Regions from separate parts of the Weissella paramesenteroides genome, predicted to be linked through region 1. Evidence: riboswitches for the same ligand, from Rfam matches in the RefSeq annotation. Region 1 holds a riboswitch; each other region holds the start of a gene.
The links. A riboswitch is a leader RNA that binds a small molecule or an ion and turns the genes downstream of it on or off. The one in region 1 is predicted to bind thiamine pyrophosphate.

Region 1 (4,153 bases):
ATTTAGTGCCCTATCCTTTGTAAATTGATATTAATACAAAAACGATTATCCCTCTAATTTATGGCTAAGTTTCTGTAGTTTTGTTTCAATTGTGTTTGTGTGACCAGGTCGAATATCGGCATTTAGAGAAACATATGCACGGATACCTTTATCTGTTAACGTTTGAATGGCCTTTTGCACAGTATTCATAACATCTGACCACTCCCCCTCAATTTCAGTACCCATGGCGGTTGTTTTGTAAGTAAGTCCAGATTCTTCGATTACCCCAATAATATCGTTTACATAGCTACTTAGTTCATCACCAACACCAAAAGGTGCTATCGCAACTGAAATTAACGTATTCATTTTAAATCCCTCTCTTCAATACATAGTCTATATTTATTATAACATTTAATACAGTACTTAGTGTCGTGCTGCTTGCTCCCAAAAAGTAAGTTCATATTGGTAAGATGTTAAATATGTTGATAAATAAGCCTGCTGTGTTTCAAAAGATAGTTTCTGCCAGTCAGGTACCTGTTGATCAACTACTTGCCAGCTCCATTGTGTGAATGCTTTATAATCGGGACTAGTGTAATAAGCTAGCCAAGGTTCATAAGTATTATTAGGGAACTTATTAATAAAATGGGTGCCTATTAAATGGTACGACTCCGTACATGGTAATAAAGCCAACATTGCATTTGTGGCATCACCTTGCATAATCGCCTTTTCCATGTGCTCTAGATAGGCTAAATTATGTTGGTCAGGTGGTATATTTAGCATTGCCTGACTTGCTAGCAAGGCATTGTGAGCAGTTTGTTCGTCTGTAGACACAGGCTTTGAAGCTTGCTGCAATGGTGTTAATTTTTCTGTCGTTAAGTCAAATAGTTTACCGAAATAGTCGGTATAATAGGTATCTTGTGCAACATAATAGTCTCGCTGTGTTTGCGACAAATTATCTGAGCCTATGCCTTGTACAAAAGATGAGTGATAGATATCATTCCGTATTGATGCAGATTGTTGTAATAGAAATTCATGGAAGGTCATTTGTTATCCTCCGTCCCCATTGTGATAGCCACCCAATGGTTTAATGGACCATGACCATGACCAACATTGATTGTTTGCCGAATGGCTTCGTAAGTGAATTTTTTAGCAACAGGCATAATATCCTTCAAATCATACCCTTTTGCTAGATTTGCAGTTATAAATGATGATAAGGTATCACCAGTTCCGTGCGTACGCTTGGTTTTGATACCAGGCATTGTGAGCCATTCTGATGAACCGTCAGCATATAGAATGTAGTCGGCAAACTCATTTTTTGAATCAGCACGATGGCCACCTTTTATTAAGACGTTTTTAACGCCCATATTTTGGATTGTCCTAGCTGCATGAATAATGTCTTGATCAGTTTTCAATGAACGACCAACGAGTACCTCAGCTTCCGGTAGATTTGGTGTTATCAAGAATGCGAGTGGTATAAGTTCTGCTTTTAAAGTATCGATCGCTGCGTCACTTAATAAGTGCGCGCCACCCTTTGCTACCATTACTGGGTCGATAATTAGTTTTCCCAGGTTATGTGATTGCCATCCTTGTGCAACCGCATGAACACGAATCTCATCCAGTAATGCACCAGTTTTGGCCGCTTTGATATCTAAATCATCAACGATACTTTTAAATTCCTCTAAAATAAACTTTGCAGGAATCGGATATTGGTCCTGCACACCATAAGTATTTTGAGCGGTTAGCCCGACTACAATCGTCGCAGCATAAACTCCTTGATTATGAAATGTTTTTAAATCCGCGTTGATACCAGCCCCACCACTGGCATCAGTTGAAGCAATTGTTATAACTTGTGGTATATCTATCATGATTCCTCCCGCATTCATGGCAATTTAAAAAGCACAGAAAACCAGGAAATTGGTTTTCTGTGCTATAAATCGCATTGACCATTACTTTCCTTCGTTAGTACTAACTAAACAGGTTCAAAGGGTCCGTTAATTAACGTCTCAGCCATAAAAGGCTCCCCTAGTAAATATTAAATTACATGCTAATTATCACATTTATTTTTTTATAGGTCAACACATTATAGATTATCTGATAGGGCTAGTATTTCTGCTACGATAAGATCGATACCAGTTTGGTAGTTCGCCAAATTAAAGGATTCGTTTGCCCCATGAGCTGTTGATGGTTCATCTGTTGGAATGATACCAAATCCAACGCCACTTGACATTAGACGTCCGAAGGAAGCCCCACCATTAACGCCTTGATCGGGTAATTTACCAGTAACAGATTGAAAGGCATCTGCTAATAATTTAACAAGTTTGTTATCTTTACCTACATAGTGCGGCACAAGCCCTGCCGGATCACGAACGATGTTAGTTAGCCAAGGCTCATCAGTCAATATTTGATCAACGGTTTCGGCTTCATCAAAAGCTAGTGAATGACGGAAGTTTAGGTTAATATGACCAGTTGTATTGTTAATGAAGTCAGTAATGCCAACATTTTGACTGGTTTTTCCGAGCTTTGGTTCTGACTTGCCATACCCAGAGTGCTCACCATAGGGATCCTTATGCAATTTCTGTCCAACAAATTGTAGGAAGTTAGCTGCGTTACCTTTAAAGTCATACTGTGTCAAAAAATTAGCAAGATAGGTTGCGGCATTTTTACCAGTTTCTGGGCGAGCAGCATGAGTTGCAACTCCCTGTACTGTCAGAACGGTTTGTTCACCGTTCTGGCTTAAAGTTCCCGAAATATTCTCTTCTTGACAGTATTGGTCAAAGTTATTTTGTAGATCATTGACAGGAATGCCAGAAAAAGTAGCTGTAGCAAATCCAGGTAAAACATTAGTTGCTGAACCACTTTTAAAGTTGATTAACTTAATTGGGGCATCTTCAGGATTTGTGGCATCAAAATATAAATCTAGCTGACTAATACCCTTTTCACCGTATGATAGATTTGCTGCACCATCGGGTGAAAAGCCATATTGCAGGTCCCCTTCCTCTGCAAAATACTGGTGCATATCTGCCCATTCACTTTCTTCATCAGTACCAATGATAAATCTAATTTGGTGTTTCAATGGCAATTGGGCATCTTTAATTGCTTTAATTGCGTAGTAAGTTAACATAACGGCTGCCTTCATATCATCTGCCCCACGTGCATAAATATGATTATCATCTTTAATGACTGGAGTGAATGGTTCAGTTTGCCATTGGTCAATATCGTTTACAGGCACAACATCGACATGTACAATGACACCAATTGGCTGTTCATCATCTTCAGGTCCAATATAGATGTATCCTGCTCGATTACCAACCGTTCCTACTTTCCGAAAGCCATCACGCTTGGCAATTGCCATCATAAAATCAAGAGCTGCTTTTGGACCAGGACCATAAGGAGCGTCTGTTGTGGCTTGTGCGTCATTTCTTACAGAAGGAATTTTAAGTAATTCTGTCAAATCGCTTAACCAAGCATCATGATATGTTGTTGTATTAATTATATTCATTAATTAAATCTCCCAAATAATTCATCATATTATCATAATCTTAGCAATTATTGAAATAATATGCAATAAAAATAATTAAAAACGAATAAATAAACAAAAAAAGGAACACAGTGAGCACTGTGTTCCTTTTTGTATCAAATTGTGCAAGCTAAATCAAATGACGTCGAAAAATTTCTTGATATAGCGCTGTTATTGTCGTGTTTGCAAGTCGTTTTGGCCGCTTTGCTACTAAAATTTGACTGACACCAGCCTCCTTCAATGTTTGCTTAGCCCAGGCTTTTGTACCAAATAATGCCATTGTTATGCCTCCCTTTGTCAACTTAAACCATGAAATGAATGGTTATATAAAATATAACCATTACAAGGTAACCGTAGTACGAACAAGGCAGGTAACGCAAGGAAAAACTCTTACGATGTTATTGAATAACAAACATCAGTACTGGAATGACTAGTAACATTAATAAGGTTGTTTGTGTAATACTAATAGACGCAAATTTATAATCTGCTTTATATTCGAGTGCCATGACTGCCGCGTTGGTCATGGCGGGCATGGCGGACTGAATAATAAATACTTGTTTTAGTAATGTAGGCAAATCAAATGGCATCATAATGAGAGCCATCGTGAGTGGTGCTAAAACAAAACGACTTAATGATAAGGTCACAGTTTCTTTATTT
Region 2 (4,153 bases), 960 kb from region 1:
ATCAAATGTGATACCCATTTCATCAACTAATGGCGTGACTTGCTGGTGTCCTGTATAATAGTTCGATCCAGTAAAAGCTGCTGGAAAACGGCTACCTTCTTCTTCGCTAAAAGAAATCAAACGTAACGGTTTTTTAGGCAAATGTCCTTGTTGGTAGAGTTTTTGTATCGCACAAAAGCCACCTAAAACCCCATATAGCCCATCATAACGACCACCTTGACGCACAGTGTCCATATGAGAACCAGTCGCAATCGGTGCTGATATTTCTTGTCCTGGAAAATCTAAAGACACATTACCATAATCATCAACCGTTGCTTGCGCACCATGTTCTTGGCCGAGCAAAATCAGTGCTCGTTGATTCCGTACCCATTGCTGATTATAAACTAACCGATTCTGGCCAACTTCATCCGATGTATTGAATTGATCCAGCAAATCACCCAATTGTATGGTTTCATTCGTCATAATTATTTGCTAATGCCAGCAATTGGTGATGATGCCGCTGCTTTTTTATCTAAAACACGACCGGGGTGGGCAAGATAACCCTTACGTCCAGCTTCTACAGCTAACTTAAATGCCTCTGACATCAACGGAATATCACCTGCTGTTGCCATCGCTGTATTAGCCATTACTGCTGCTGCTCCCATTTCCATGGCTTCAGCAGCTTGACTTGGACGACCAATACCAGCATCAACAATGATTGGCGCATCAATTTCGTTAATTAAAATCTGAATCAATTCTTTAGTTGCCAAACCTTTGTTTGTACCAATTGGTGCACCTAATGGCATCACAGCCGCAGCACCAGCTTCGACCAACTTACGGGCAGCATTTAAATCAGGTAACATATATGGCATCACGATGAATCCTTCATCAGCCAAAACCTTCGTTGCCTTAATTGTTTCTTCGTTATCGGGTAACAAATAAGTCTTATCAGGCACAACCTCAAGCTTAATAAAATCACTGCCACTTAATTCACGAGCAATGCGCGCCATGCGAATAGCTTCTTCAGCATTGGTGCAGCCAGATGTATTTGGCAAGATTGTCACATCATCTGGAATATAATTCAAAATATTTTCTTCATCCGTATTCGTACGACGCAATGCCATAGTAATAATCTGAGCACCTGCGTGATGGATTGCTGAATCAATTAGTTCATACGAATACTTACCTGATCCTAGAATAAAACGTGAAGAAAAATGGTGACCACCAATAATTAAATCATCATTACTTTCGACCATGATTGTTTATATCTCCTATTCTGCTAAAACGGGTTGCTTGGTTAGTAAACGTAAGATAGCATTGGCTTCATGTCCAGCACATACCATTACGCGTGGTGCCATCAGTCCTTCGACACCTTTACTATAGCCATCCCCACAAATATATACATTTGATAACTGTTGTTTTGTTTGCATCTCATTAGTCATATGTAATCCGGCCATACCGTTACCCATAACAAGTGGCTTGTCAGGATAAAAATTCGTTACACCATCCAATAACATTGCTTTGGCCATTGGGTTATCAAAAGCCTCACAGACGATATCACAGTCCGCAAATAGTGTTTCAATATTGTCAGGTGTAATTTTAACCTGATGAATCTCAATATCGATAAATGGATTAAATTCTAATAAATTCTGCTTTAATGCCACGACTTTCGGCATGCCAACCTGACTAACTTTATATTGTTGTCGATTAAGATTGCTCATTTCAATGACATCAAAGTCAATTAAAGTTAGATGACCAACACCGCTGCGAGCTAGTGCAATTGCAATATTTGAACCTAGACCCCCAGCACCTGCAATAGTCACACGCGCATCTTTTAAAGGTTCAGTCGTACCAGCCACATTACGCTCTTTCATGCCCATAAAAAAATCAGTAACTGCTACACCTTGAAATTTTGGTGTCATTTTATTTTTTCCTCTTTTCTAACCACCACCGACAAACGAAATTAGTTCAACGTGATCATTTTCTGACAACGTTCGGTCTGCTAATTCCTCACGATGAATAATCTTACCGTTTAATTCCACGACAACATTTTGCATCATCTCTGTTTTTTCTTGTAATAAATCAGCCAATGTTTTACCAACCATGTTTGCTGTTTGTTCACCATTTAAAATAATCAAAAAAATGCCCTCCTTTCTGATCTTGAAAGAAGGGCATTTGCACACAGTCAAATATCGCACTTCCTTCGATCGTATTACCGACATCAGGTTCATGGGTATATTCTCAGCCTTTCAGCACCCCAGACGATGATTGTTTAGATTTAGTTTTTGCCAATTGCTCTATGCAATCCTCATAAAATATAAAATAGCAGTCTTTTTGCATTCACAAAAAGACTGCCCATTAATCTCTATATATGGACTGTATCTTCCTGCGCAGGTATTAACCAAATCAGGTTCAGTGGGTATATTCTCAGCTTTTCAGCACCCCAGATACGTTAATTAACTTAACAAGATAACCATAGCATGTTTAATTATGAAATACAACTCATTATTGAAATCGCTTTCAAAATTAGCAAAAAAAAATAACCGTCTTAGCTTGGCAGAGCTAACGGTTATTTAAACTTTAGATTTGCTACCGTCTAACGGTTCTACAAGGAGTCCTGATTGCACAGGGCTCCTTTTTTTCTATTCACATTATAGCATGACATATTACCAGTGGGAAATGACCTACCCACTTAAAATTTTCCTAATATAAAATTCTAAATTGTTATTTTTATTATACTGTTGTCGGCTTAACTGTCTGCTCTAAACGACCCATCCACCAACCTAGCCACGTTCCTAGCGCTAACAGAATAATTGAGAACGCATAATGCCAAACAGTAAAACCAGTGTAATCTAGCGGGATAATCATGACTGTTGATGCCATCACAATTCCGAAAATCATATGGAATAACTTTGCATAAGCAACTTTAAAAATATAGGCCATGATTTTTGCAAACACTAAAACAATCCCAATTAATCCCAAAATAAGGGGGATCAAAACTGATAAATCACCTGTTTTAATACCATCACTCATCCCTTTGTACAGACCTAAGTAAATTAAAAAGTTAGATGGGCTTAATCCTGGTACAAGAAGACCTAAGCCAATTAATCCACCAGCTAAAAGCCAGGCACTCATACTAGGCTCAATCGTTGAGAATAAAGGTCGGCCAAACCATAAGAATAATAACATTAAGCCTCCCGCAATAACGGAAAGGATAATGTCCCATGTTGAACGTCCCATTTTCCCGGCCTCATGCCATAGTGTGGGAACAGTTCCTAAGATAGCCCCAATAAAGAACCAGCGTGCGACACTTTCAACTTCTCCCAGCATAAAGCTAATTAAAAACGAGAGTAAGAAGATGCCAACAACTGCTCCGATGCCAACGGGCATAAAGAAACGGACATTGGATTTAAAATTTTTCAATGGATTCGCCATGAACAAAATCAATCGTTCATATAATCCAAATACGGCAGCTAATGCACCACCACTAATTCCTGGTAAAATAAATCCTGATCCAATTAATGCACCTTTAACAGCACGGAAGATAATATCTCCTGGTCGTTTTTGCATTGATTATTTCCTCATTTCATTTAGTTCATCGTTTATTAGTCTTTGTGAGTAAAATCCTCTCAAGCTCATTATATCCAACGAACCTTTTAAATTCTTAAACTGACACCATGTTAATACATATATCCAAAAAAGTTGTTCTTACTAGTTCTTTTTTTTATTTTGCTGTAAAATCATATTTGTGAAGGGGGTCACAAATATGACAAATCTTACAAACAAAGTCGCGATTGTAACCGGTGCGGGATCTGGTATGGGAAAAGCAATCGCACTGACTTACTCTCAAGCAGGTGCTAAAGTTGTATTAGCTGATGTTAATCAACAAACATTAGCTGAAGTCGAAAATGAAATCACTAGTCAAGGCAGACAGGCACTTAGTTGTATCACTGATATCTCCAAGGAGTCTGATATTGAGGCATTAATCAAGTCGACTACAGAAAAATTTAATCGTATCGATATCTTAGTTAACAATGCCGGTATCATGGATAGTTTCCAACCTGTCGGGCATGTCAGTAATGAACTCTGGCATAAGGTTATGTCAATTAATCTAGAAGGTCCTTTTATGGCTGCCCGGGCAGCCATTAATGTCATGGAGAAACAAGAACATGGT
Region 3 (4,153 bases), 390 kb from region 1:
TGCGGACGCAAAGACGGTTGTTTGGAACGGACCTATGGGTGTATTCGAAATGCCTAACTTTGCCAAGGGAACCTTAGCCATTGGTGAAGAACTAGTTAAGGTAACCGAAAAGGGTGCAACAACGATTGTTGGTGGTGGTGATTCAACTGCTGCTGTTCAACAATTAGGTGTTGCTGATCAATTGAGCCACATTTCAACTGGTGGTGGTGCTTCTCTTGAATACCTAGAAGGTAAGACATTGCCAGGAATTGCAGCAATTTCTGAGAAGTAATTTTAAGATAATCAATGAAGAAACTGGAACATTAAATTGTTCCAGTTTTTTTCGTCATATGACCAAGAATCACATGATTAGATTTAGAAACAGTGATAGTTATTTAGTGGTCTTTCAAATATTTTTCAAAAATTAACTAGGTATTGAATAAAATTTACATATGACAAATTTAACTAAAATGTGATAAACTATTCCAAATAGTAATAATTGGGGAACTGTATCATGGATATACATAAATTTAAGGTCTTTCTAGATTTAGCTGAAACAGGTAATTATTCAGAAACTGCTGAAAGATTATATACAACGCAGGGTAATATTTCTAAGCAAATTTTATCTTTGGAAAAGGAACTAAAAACGCAATTATTCAAACGTGAGCACCGCCATATTTCCTTAACTGAGTCAGGAAGAATTACCGAAATGTATGCAAAAAAAATTTTGCATGAATTTGACGCATTACAACAGACTTTAGTGCAACATGATTCAGAGTCAGATAACGTGCTGACGATTCATACAATGCCAACATTTTCGAATTATCGTGGTTTTTCATTAATGAGTGACTTTCACAAAAGTCATCCTGAAATTACGCTGCACTTCTCTGAAACTAAAGATAGTTTATTACTTAACTCATTAAATGATAATCAAGCAGATATAATTTTTGGTCACTATACACCAGATGTTAGTAATAAACTTGAGACGCTGCTGACCGATCAAGACAACTTGATTTGTGTATTACCCGCTAATCACCCATTGTCAGCAAATCAAGTTATTTCATTAAGCGATTTAATGAAGGAAGAATTATTGCTACTAGAAGGCGAAGAGACAATCATTTTCAACAAATTTGGCTCTGCTGGAGAAAGAAGGCAATTGATGTCTGCAGTTGCCTATCAAGGTGAGCGAATCGATATTATTTTAAACATGGTATTAAATGGTATGGGTATCGCTTTGATGATGGAAAAAAGAGTTGATATGACGAATGATGGGCAAATGGTAAAGCGTAAAATCGCAACACACACAACAAGTGATTTTGGCTTTATGAGAATGAAACAAGTTCATGAATCCAAAGCTAATGAATTATTTTGGAAATACATCACACAATCACTTAACCATGATATTATTTAAAAATACATTTTAATCGTATGTGTGATAATATTATAGTATAAAAATTAAATATAATCACAAAGGGGAGCCAATCTGGCTGAGAATGAGATAGAATCTAGACCCTTCGTACCTGTTTTAGTTATTTAAGCGTAGGAATTGTGTGAATGTGTCAATTAATGGCCTCTTTGTGATGATTTTTTTATTGCGAGGAGGTTTTTTTATTTTGCATCTATTCTTGGATTAATGAAATTATATTGTCTAAATTTACTAGGGGAAAACAATAATGAATTCGAAAGTTAGAAAAATAACATATTTAGCTATGATGATTGCACTAGACGTGGTGTTGTCACCAATTTTACGTATCGAAGGAATGGCACCAATGTCCAGTGTGATTAATATTTTAGCTGGTGTACTTATGGGGCCATTGTATGCAACGATTATGGCGACTTGTTGCGGAATTATTAGGATGATGATGATGGGTATCCCACCATTGGCATTAACTGGGGCCGTTTTTGGCGCCTTGTTAGCAGGGTTAGGTGCCCGTTGGGTACATAGTATTTATGGGTCAATTGTTGGTGAGATTATCGGTACTGGAATAATCGGATCTTTACTATCTTACCCAGTTATGGTGCTATTTACGGGCACCAAGACAGATTTGTACTGGTTACTGTATACACCAAGATTCTTAGGTGCCACATTTATTGGTGCAGTAGCAGCTTGGCTCATTTGGCAACAAGCAAAAAAGATATCTTTGTTCAAAGACATGATGCGAGTTTTTAATGGCGAGGAGCGTATTATAAGATGAAAAAGATCACCATTCCGTTGCAAACAGCACCACTCATTCATTGTATTACTAATGCTATCTCAGTAGAGACTGTGGCAAACACACTCCTTTATATTGGTGCGAAGCCGATTATGACAGAAGACATTCGCGCCTTTAATGATTTGGCATTGCAGACAAATAGTTTGTTGTTAAATTTAGGAAGTCTGTCACTTGATAAGGAAAAGAGCATCTTAGCAGCCAGTAAATTAGCGATTGGCAAAGAACCAGTTGTACTAGATGTGGTTGGAATTGCGAGCGCTAAATTTGCCATGAAAGTCGCTAAAAAAATCATTGCAGATCAACCAACAATTGTCCGCGGTAATATTTCAGAAATGCGTGCACTTTGTGATTTACAAACGCATGGACGAGGTGTGGATGGTAGTTTATTAGACCAGACAGATGAAGAATTAATCAATTTAATTACGGCACTTAAGCAGTTACCTCAAGAATCGGTTTATGTTGCTACTGGGACAAAAGATATTGTTGTGGCTAGGAATAACGTTTGGGTTCTAAGTAATGGTGTACCAGAATTAGATCGTTTTACAGGTTCAGGAGATACTTTAAGTGGCCTGTTGGCAGCGTTATTGGGAGAAGGTGCTTCCCCCGAAGATGCAGCGATTCAAGCAATCAGCTATTTGAACATTGCAGGGGAGACCGCAAAAAGCAAAACTGTGACCTCAGGAATTGCAGAATTTCGACAGTTATTCTTAAATGAGCTTTCATTATTAGGGGTTGAAGATTCTGACTGGATAAATAAGATAAGGGGAACAAAAAATGACGAAACAATTATATTTAGTGACAGCGAGATATGACGAATCAGAAAGTGAATTTTTAAATAAAATTGAAACCGCTTGTGCTAACGGGGTTACAGTTGTGCAATTGCGGGAGAAAAATTTATCGACAAGGGATTATTATGAATTAGCGCTAAAAGTAAAAAAAATTACAGATAAATATGACTTACCATTAATTATTGATGATCGAATTGATATTTGCCTGGCGGTTGATGCGCGTGGTGCCCATATTGGTGATGACGAGTTACCAGTCAAAGTTGCTCGGAAATTGCTTGGTAAGGATAAAATCTTAGGTGTGTCAGCAAAAACAGTTACACGTGCAACTGAAGCGGCATCAGATGGTGCAAATTATTTAGGAACAGGTGCTATTTTCCCAACACAGACAAAAGTTGTTACGAAGCAAACGTCAATTGATACACTCAAGGCAATTACTGCAGCTGTTAATATTCCGGTTGTTGCCATTGGCGGCATTACAGAAGAACGTATTGATGTCTTCAAGGGAACAGAAATTGTTGGTGTGGCAATTGTTAGTGAGATTATGAAGGCAACAAACATTGCTCAAAAAGTGCAACGTTTAAAAAAGGCGCTTGAAACGTTATAATGTATCAAAGGAGAGCGAGACAAAAGTTGTTTTGAATCCGGCGTAAATTGCTTTACATTGAGACTTCAGACTTTTGGAACGCGTTTATGCTATCAAACTGACATGCTTTTAATTAAGATATTTTTAGCAAAAAAGTTGGAACATTTTCTTTTGTCCCAACTTCTTTTTTATATTCCTTTGATTTTGAAGAAATTATTTTGTAGATGGCAATTAGGTGCTAAATAAAGGAGTCATAGCAATGATAGAATTCAGTGATGTGGTCAAGACATATCAAGAAAAGCAAGTCGTTAATAAACTCAATTTAACCATTGCCTCAGGTGAATTTTTTGTTTTGGTTGGACCAAGTGGTAGTGGGAAAACGACAATTTTGAAAATGATTAACCGATTGATTTCCCAATCTGATGGTCAGATATTGATTGATGGGGTGGACACTAATCAGGTGGATAGGGCCAAGTTGAGAAAAAATATTGGTTATGTTTTACAGAATATTGCGCTGTTTCCAAATTTAACAATCAGTCAAAATGCCGGTATTTTATTAGAGGCACAAGGTATTAAACGAGAAAAACGAC
Region 4 (4,153 bases), 300 kb from region 1:
GACGCCATTGAGAATGACAGAACGAACGAATGATGTTTCAATACCAATTCCTAGCATAATTGCAACAAGAATGGTTGGATTTAATTTAAGCATTTGGTGCCTCCCCAACAAGGTGTAAAGCTTGATTTTTAAAAACCAACTCGTAATCAATAAAATCAGCCAAACCAGAACGTTGGTGCGATATCATCAAAACACTCTGGTTTGTTGCTTGAATGCTATCACTGATTAGTTGCATAACTGCTTGTACTGAATCAATATCAAGACCTGCTAATGGTTCGTCCAATAATAGAATCGGTTGTCCCATGATAAGCATGCTAAGCACCTGTAACTTTTTTTGTTGACCCCCAGATAATTGATAAACAACGTGTTCAGTTAGATGGTTTAAATTTAGGCTTTTTAAAGCTGATTGAATCCGTTCTTCTGACCAATAAGCCGCTGCTAAACCATGTTGCTGTGACAACGTGATTTCCTCTTGCACGGTCATTGTAACAAATTGATCACTAGCTGATTGGAAAATCAAAGCAACTTTTTTTGCCCAATTTTTTAGTTTAATTTTGGTTGTATCCTCATTATGCCAAGTCACTTGCCCAGTATATTTGACCTGGTGACTTAGTGCTTTGAAAAGCGTTGACTTTCCAATCCCATTTGCACCTGATAAGAGACCAATTTGTCCAGTTGGTAATGTAAAGTTACTATTTTTTAGCAATTGACGACTTTTGCCAACGGTTAGTGTCAAATCTTGCCAACCTAAGGGACCGTTTGAATGGGGCAAACCATAAAAAGGGGTTTGCGCCGGTAAATCAAACAGTTTTGAAAGTGGTTGTTGATGCAATGTACCTGAAGCCGTATCGATAGCAAATAGATGATCAACCAATTCTTGATAACCTGATAAGTCGTGATCAGAGATAATAATTGTCTTATGTTGCTCTAATTGCATTTTCTTTAAATCAGTTAATAAGGCTAAACGTGCAGTTGGATCAACACTAGCAAATGGTTCATCAAGTAACACGATATCACTATCCATTGCTAGGATGATTGCTAGGGCAACTCGTTGTTTTTCACCACCTGATAATGTTAATAAATCTTGGTCAGCAATTTGCTCGAGATGTAAGGCGTTAATTGCTAAAGCGACGCGCTGATTAATTGTATCAATTGGCAACTGCAAATTTTCTAAAGCAAACACTAATTGCAAGCGTGCAGTGCGCATGGCAAATTGGCGGTCCGGATTTTGAAAGAGCATGGCGATGCGCTTAGCTCTTTCAAAAGGGGCCAGCGGCTGAATCGGTTCGTCGTTTAAAAAGACGTTACCAGCAGTGATGACACCACCAAATTTTGGTAATAGACCAGCCATTGCCTTAAGCAATGTTGATTTTCCTGAACCTGACGGACCAACTAATAGATTAAATGAACCTTCTTCAGGAATCCAATTTATCTGATTTAATACATTAGGTTGGTCAGCCTCGTAAGCAAAACTTAAATTGTCAACTTGTAGTTTTGTCATGAGCTTAACGTTTTAGTAATCCAGACTTTGTCACAAGTTTCTTGATGTAGTAAACTAACACACCACCAAAGAAACCGGCAGAAATCAAACGAATAATGAATAGGGTAATCATCATTCCTGGCTTATAATCGGCATAACCACTATTAAATAGGTCCCAAATGAACGTGACAATTGTTGTGGTCAATACAGAAAGGGCAAGGCCTAGTTTATCCCAGTTCTTGTAGCCAGTTGCAGCAAATCCCAATTCTGTCCCAATTCCTTGTACAAAGCCAGAAATTAAGTTGGCAGCGCCCCAACTTGAGAATAGTAGCATTTCAACAGCAGCGGCTAGTACCTCACCAATTGTTGAACTACCAACTTTTTGTAGAATCGCACCTGCTAATGGTCCAGCCATCAACCAAACACCTAAAGTTAAATCATTCGCGTAGGGTTTTAGCGGGGTAGCAGCGACCGCATAATAAGCCGCACTCCATAATTCAAAAATAACACCGAAAAAAATTGCGATGATTGCTAAGAAAATCACATCGCGTAGTGACCACTTAACCTTTGATTCATTAACTGTTTGCATAATAATTGCAAACCTCCTTAAAAATAAAATGTTATCGAATCGCTGAAGCTTTGGTAACAAAAAAAGCCCCAGTATCAATGGCGTTTGTACACACCGATACTGGGGTTCGTTTACTGTCATGGTAAACAAACCAAGCTCCCTAGCAACATTACCTTGCTCAGGTTCTATGGGTATTATCTCAGCCAGCTTTATGGCACCCCAGCTTGTTTGATTCGCTTATCCAAGTATAATAGTAATATTATAAATTTGCAAATAAATTATATTGTACCGATAATGCAATGCATAATAGGGGCAGATAATCGTATAAAGGATATCGTAAAGAACTATATTTTGTTAAAATAGATGTGACGACAGTTGATGGTGAGAAATGGAGGAGTTCACTCGTGGAATCTCAAATAAAGTTGTTAGGGTTAACTGCTAATCATGAACTAGCAAATGCAGTGGCAGAAGAATTACATATGCCGTTAACGCAGCTAGATATCAAGCGCTTTGCGGATGGTGAAATATATGAGCGAATATTAGAGAGTATTCGTGGCGACGATGTGTATGTCATCGCACCGATTGCTGAAGAGGTTAATGATGCATTTATGGAAATGATGATTGTTGTTGATGCGCTGAGACGTGCATCTGCGGGACAAATCACACTGGTTATTCCTTATTTGGGTTACGCTCGGCAAGATCGCAAAGCAAAATCACGCGAGCCAATCACTGCTAAAATGGTTGCTTCACTCATTGAAATGAACGGTGTTGATCGGGTTGTTTCAATGGATCTACATGCTGCACAATTGCAAGGCTTCTTTGATATTCCAGTTGACCATTTGCAGGCGGCACCACTGTTAACAGATTATTTCTATAGTCGCAATTTGACAGACGACTTGGTGGTTGTCTCTCCTGATCATACTGGTGCTGGTCGCGCACGTAAGTTTGCTGATTTACTTGGCGCACCATGGGGAATTGTCAATGACAATGTTGCCATGTCTGACCCAACGTCTGCTGATGCAATTGTTGGTGACGTGAAGGGGCGTCGGGCCATTATTGTTGATGACATCGTTGATACTGGTTATCGTGTGCAAATGACAGCTAAGGCGCTACTAGCTAATGGTGCAACTGAAGTCTATGTTGCAGCGACTCACCCAGTTCTGTCTGGACAGGCAGCTGAAAATTTGGCGGCTGATAAGAATATCGAACGTCTGATCTTCACAGATACTTTACGCATCCCTGAAGAAAAGCAGAGTTCAAAATTTACAACACTATCTGTTGCGCCTTTGTTTGCTGAGGCAATTCGTCGTATTCATGAGCACAAACAAATTGATGTGCTACTACGTTCAAATAACAAACCAGAAGTAAATCTATAATCTTAATCAAATTGAAATTTAGGGGGTACCGTAATGGTCTATGCAGCAGCAGAAAATCGTTATGAAGTCATGCCATATCGCCGGGTCGCAGATTCGGGATTGATTTTACCAGCGTTATCATTTGGATTGTGGCGTAATTTGGGAGACCAAAAGCCACTAGCTAATTCAAGAGAAGTGATGTTAAAAGCTTTTGATAATGGTATTTTTTCATTTGATAATGCTTCAAATTACGGCCCATCAGATGGTACAGCAGAAGAAACATTTGGCGCCGTTTATAAACAAGACTTACATCCTTACCGTAATGAATTAATTATTACAACAAAGGCTGGATACCACATGTGGCCCGGACCACTAGGACAGTTTTCGGGTAAAAAGACCTTAGCGGCCGCTTTGGACTTGTCATTGCAGCGAATGCATTTAGATTATGTGGATATTTTTTATGCGCATCGTTGGGATCCAAATACAAATTTGCGTGAAACTGCTGAAGCATTAGACTTAATGGTTCGTCAGGGAAAAGCATTGTACGTTGGTGTGTCTAATTATACGACTGAGCAAGTGGCAGAAATTAGTAAAATCTTTGATGAGTTACATACACCATTCATTGGTAACCAGATGTCATACAATATGTTTAATCGTGAAGCAGAAGACACTGATATGTTGGCAACCTTAGATCAACATCATGCGGGATTGATTGCGTATGGACCATTGGCTGAAGGCTTGTTGACGGAT

Region 2: it holds a riboswitch for thiamine pyrophosphate, as region 1 does, so the genes downstream of both, thiS (sulfur carrier protein ThiS) here and thiD (bifunctional hydroxymethylpyrimidine kinase/phosphomethylpyrimidine kinase) in region 1, are expected to answer to the same signal.
Region 3: it holds a riboswitch for thiamine pyrophosphate, as region 1 does, so the genes downstream of both, thiW (energy coupling factor transporter S component ThiW) here and thiD (bifunctional hydroxymethylpyrimidine kinase/phosphomethylpyrimidine kinase) in region 1, are expected to answer to the same signal.
Region 4: it holds a riboswitch for thiamine pyrophosphate, as region 1 does, so the genes downstream of both, QRX23_RS03410 (ECF transporter S component) here and thiD (bifunctional hydroxymethylpyrimidine kinase/phosphomethylpyrimidine kinase) in region 1, are expected to answer to the same signal.

The regions. Positions count from the first base shown of each region.
Region 1 covers NZ_CP130559.1:981,901-986,053, forward strand. Annotated here, with positions in the region: gene QRX23_RS04790 (MTH1187 family thiamine-binding protein) at 46-345, opposite strand; gene QRX23_RS04795 (TenA family protein) at 403-1,023, opposite strand; gene thiD (bifunctional hydroxymethylpyrimidine kinase/phosphomethylpyrimidine kinase) at 1,020-1,844, opposite strand; TPP riboswitch at 1,914-2,013, opposite strand; gene QRX23_RS04805 (Sapep family Mn(2+)-dependent dipeptidase) at 2,060-3,478, opposite strand; gene QRX23_RS04810 (hypothetical protein) at 3,627-3,776, opposite strand; gene QRX23_RS04815 (AEC family transporter) at 3,895-4,153, opposite strand, start outside.
Region 2 covers NZ_CP130559.1:1,941,425-1,945,577, forward strand. Annotated here, with positions in the region: gene QRX23_RS09730 (hydantoinase/carbamoylase family amidase) at 1-462, opposite strand, end outside; gene QRX23_RS09735 (thiazole synthase) at 465-1,235, opposite strand; gene thiF (sulfur carrier protein ThiS adenylyltransferase ThiF) at 1,251-1,901, opposite strand; gene thiS (sulfur carrier protein ThiS) at 1,920-2,117, opposite strand; TPP riboswitch at 2,160-2,249, opposite strand; TPP riboswitch at 2,346-2,435, opposite strand; gene QRX23_RS09750 (DUF368 domain-containing protein) at 2,713-3,549, opposite strand; gene QRX23_RS09755 (glucose 1-dehydrogenase) at 3,746-4,153, shown strand, end outside.
Region 3 covers NZ_CP130559.1:588,117-592,269, forward strand. Annotated here, with positions in the region: gene QRX23_RS02855 (phosphoglycerate kinase) at 1-271, shown strand, start outside; gene QRX23_RS02860 (LysR family transcriptional regulator) at 494-1,390, shown strand; TPP riboswitch at 1,441-1,542, shown strand; gene thiW (energy coupling factor transporter S component ThiW) at 1,653-2,174, shown strand; gene QRX23_RS02870 (PfkB family carbohydrate kinase) at 2,171-3,004, shown strand; gene thiE (thiamine phosphate synthase) at 2,967-3,584, shown strand; gene QRX23_RS02880 (ABC transporter ATP-binding protein) at 3,823-4,153, shown strand, end outside.
Region 4 covers NZ_CP130559.1:683,105-687,257, forward strand. Annotated here, with positions in the region: gene QRX23_RS03400 (energy-coupling factor transporter transmembrane component T family protein) at 1-93, opposite strand, end outside; gene QRX23_RS03405 (ABC transporter ATP-binding protein) at 86-1,501, opposite strand; gene QRX23_RS03410 (ECF transporter S component) at 1,506-2,069, opposite strand; TPP riboswitch at 2,189-2,280, opposite strand; gene QRX23_RS03415 (ribose-phosphate diphosphokinase) at 2,453-3,424, shown strand; gene QRX23_RS03420 (aldo/keto reductase) at 3,458-4,153, shown strand, end outside.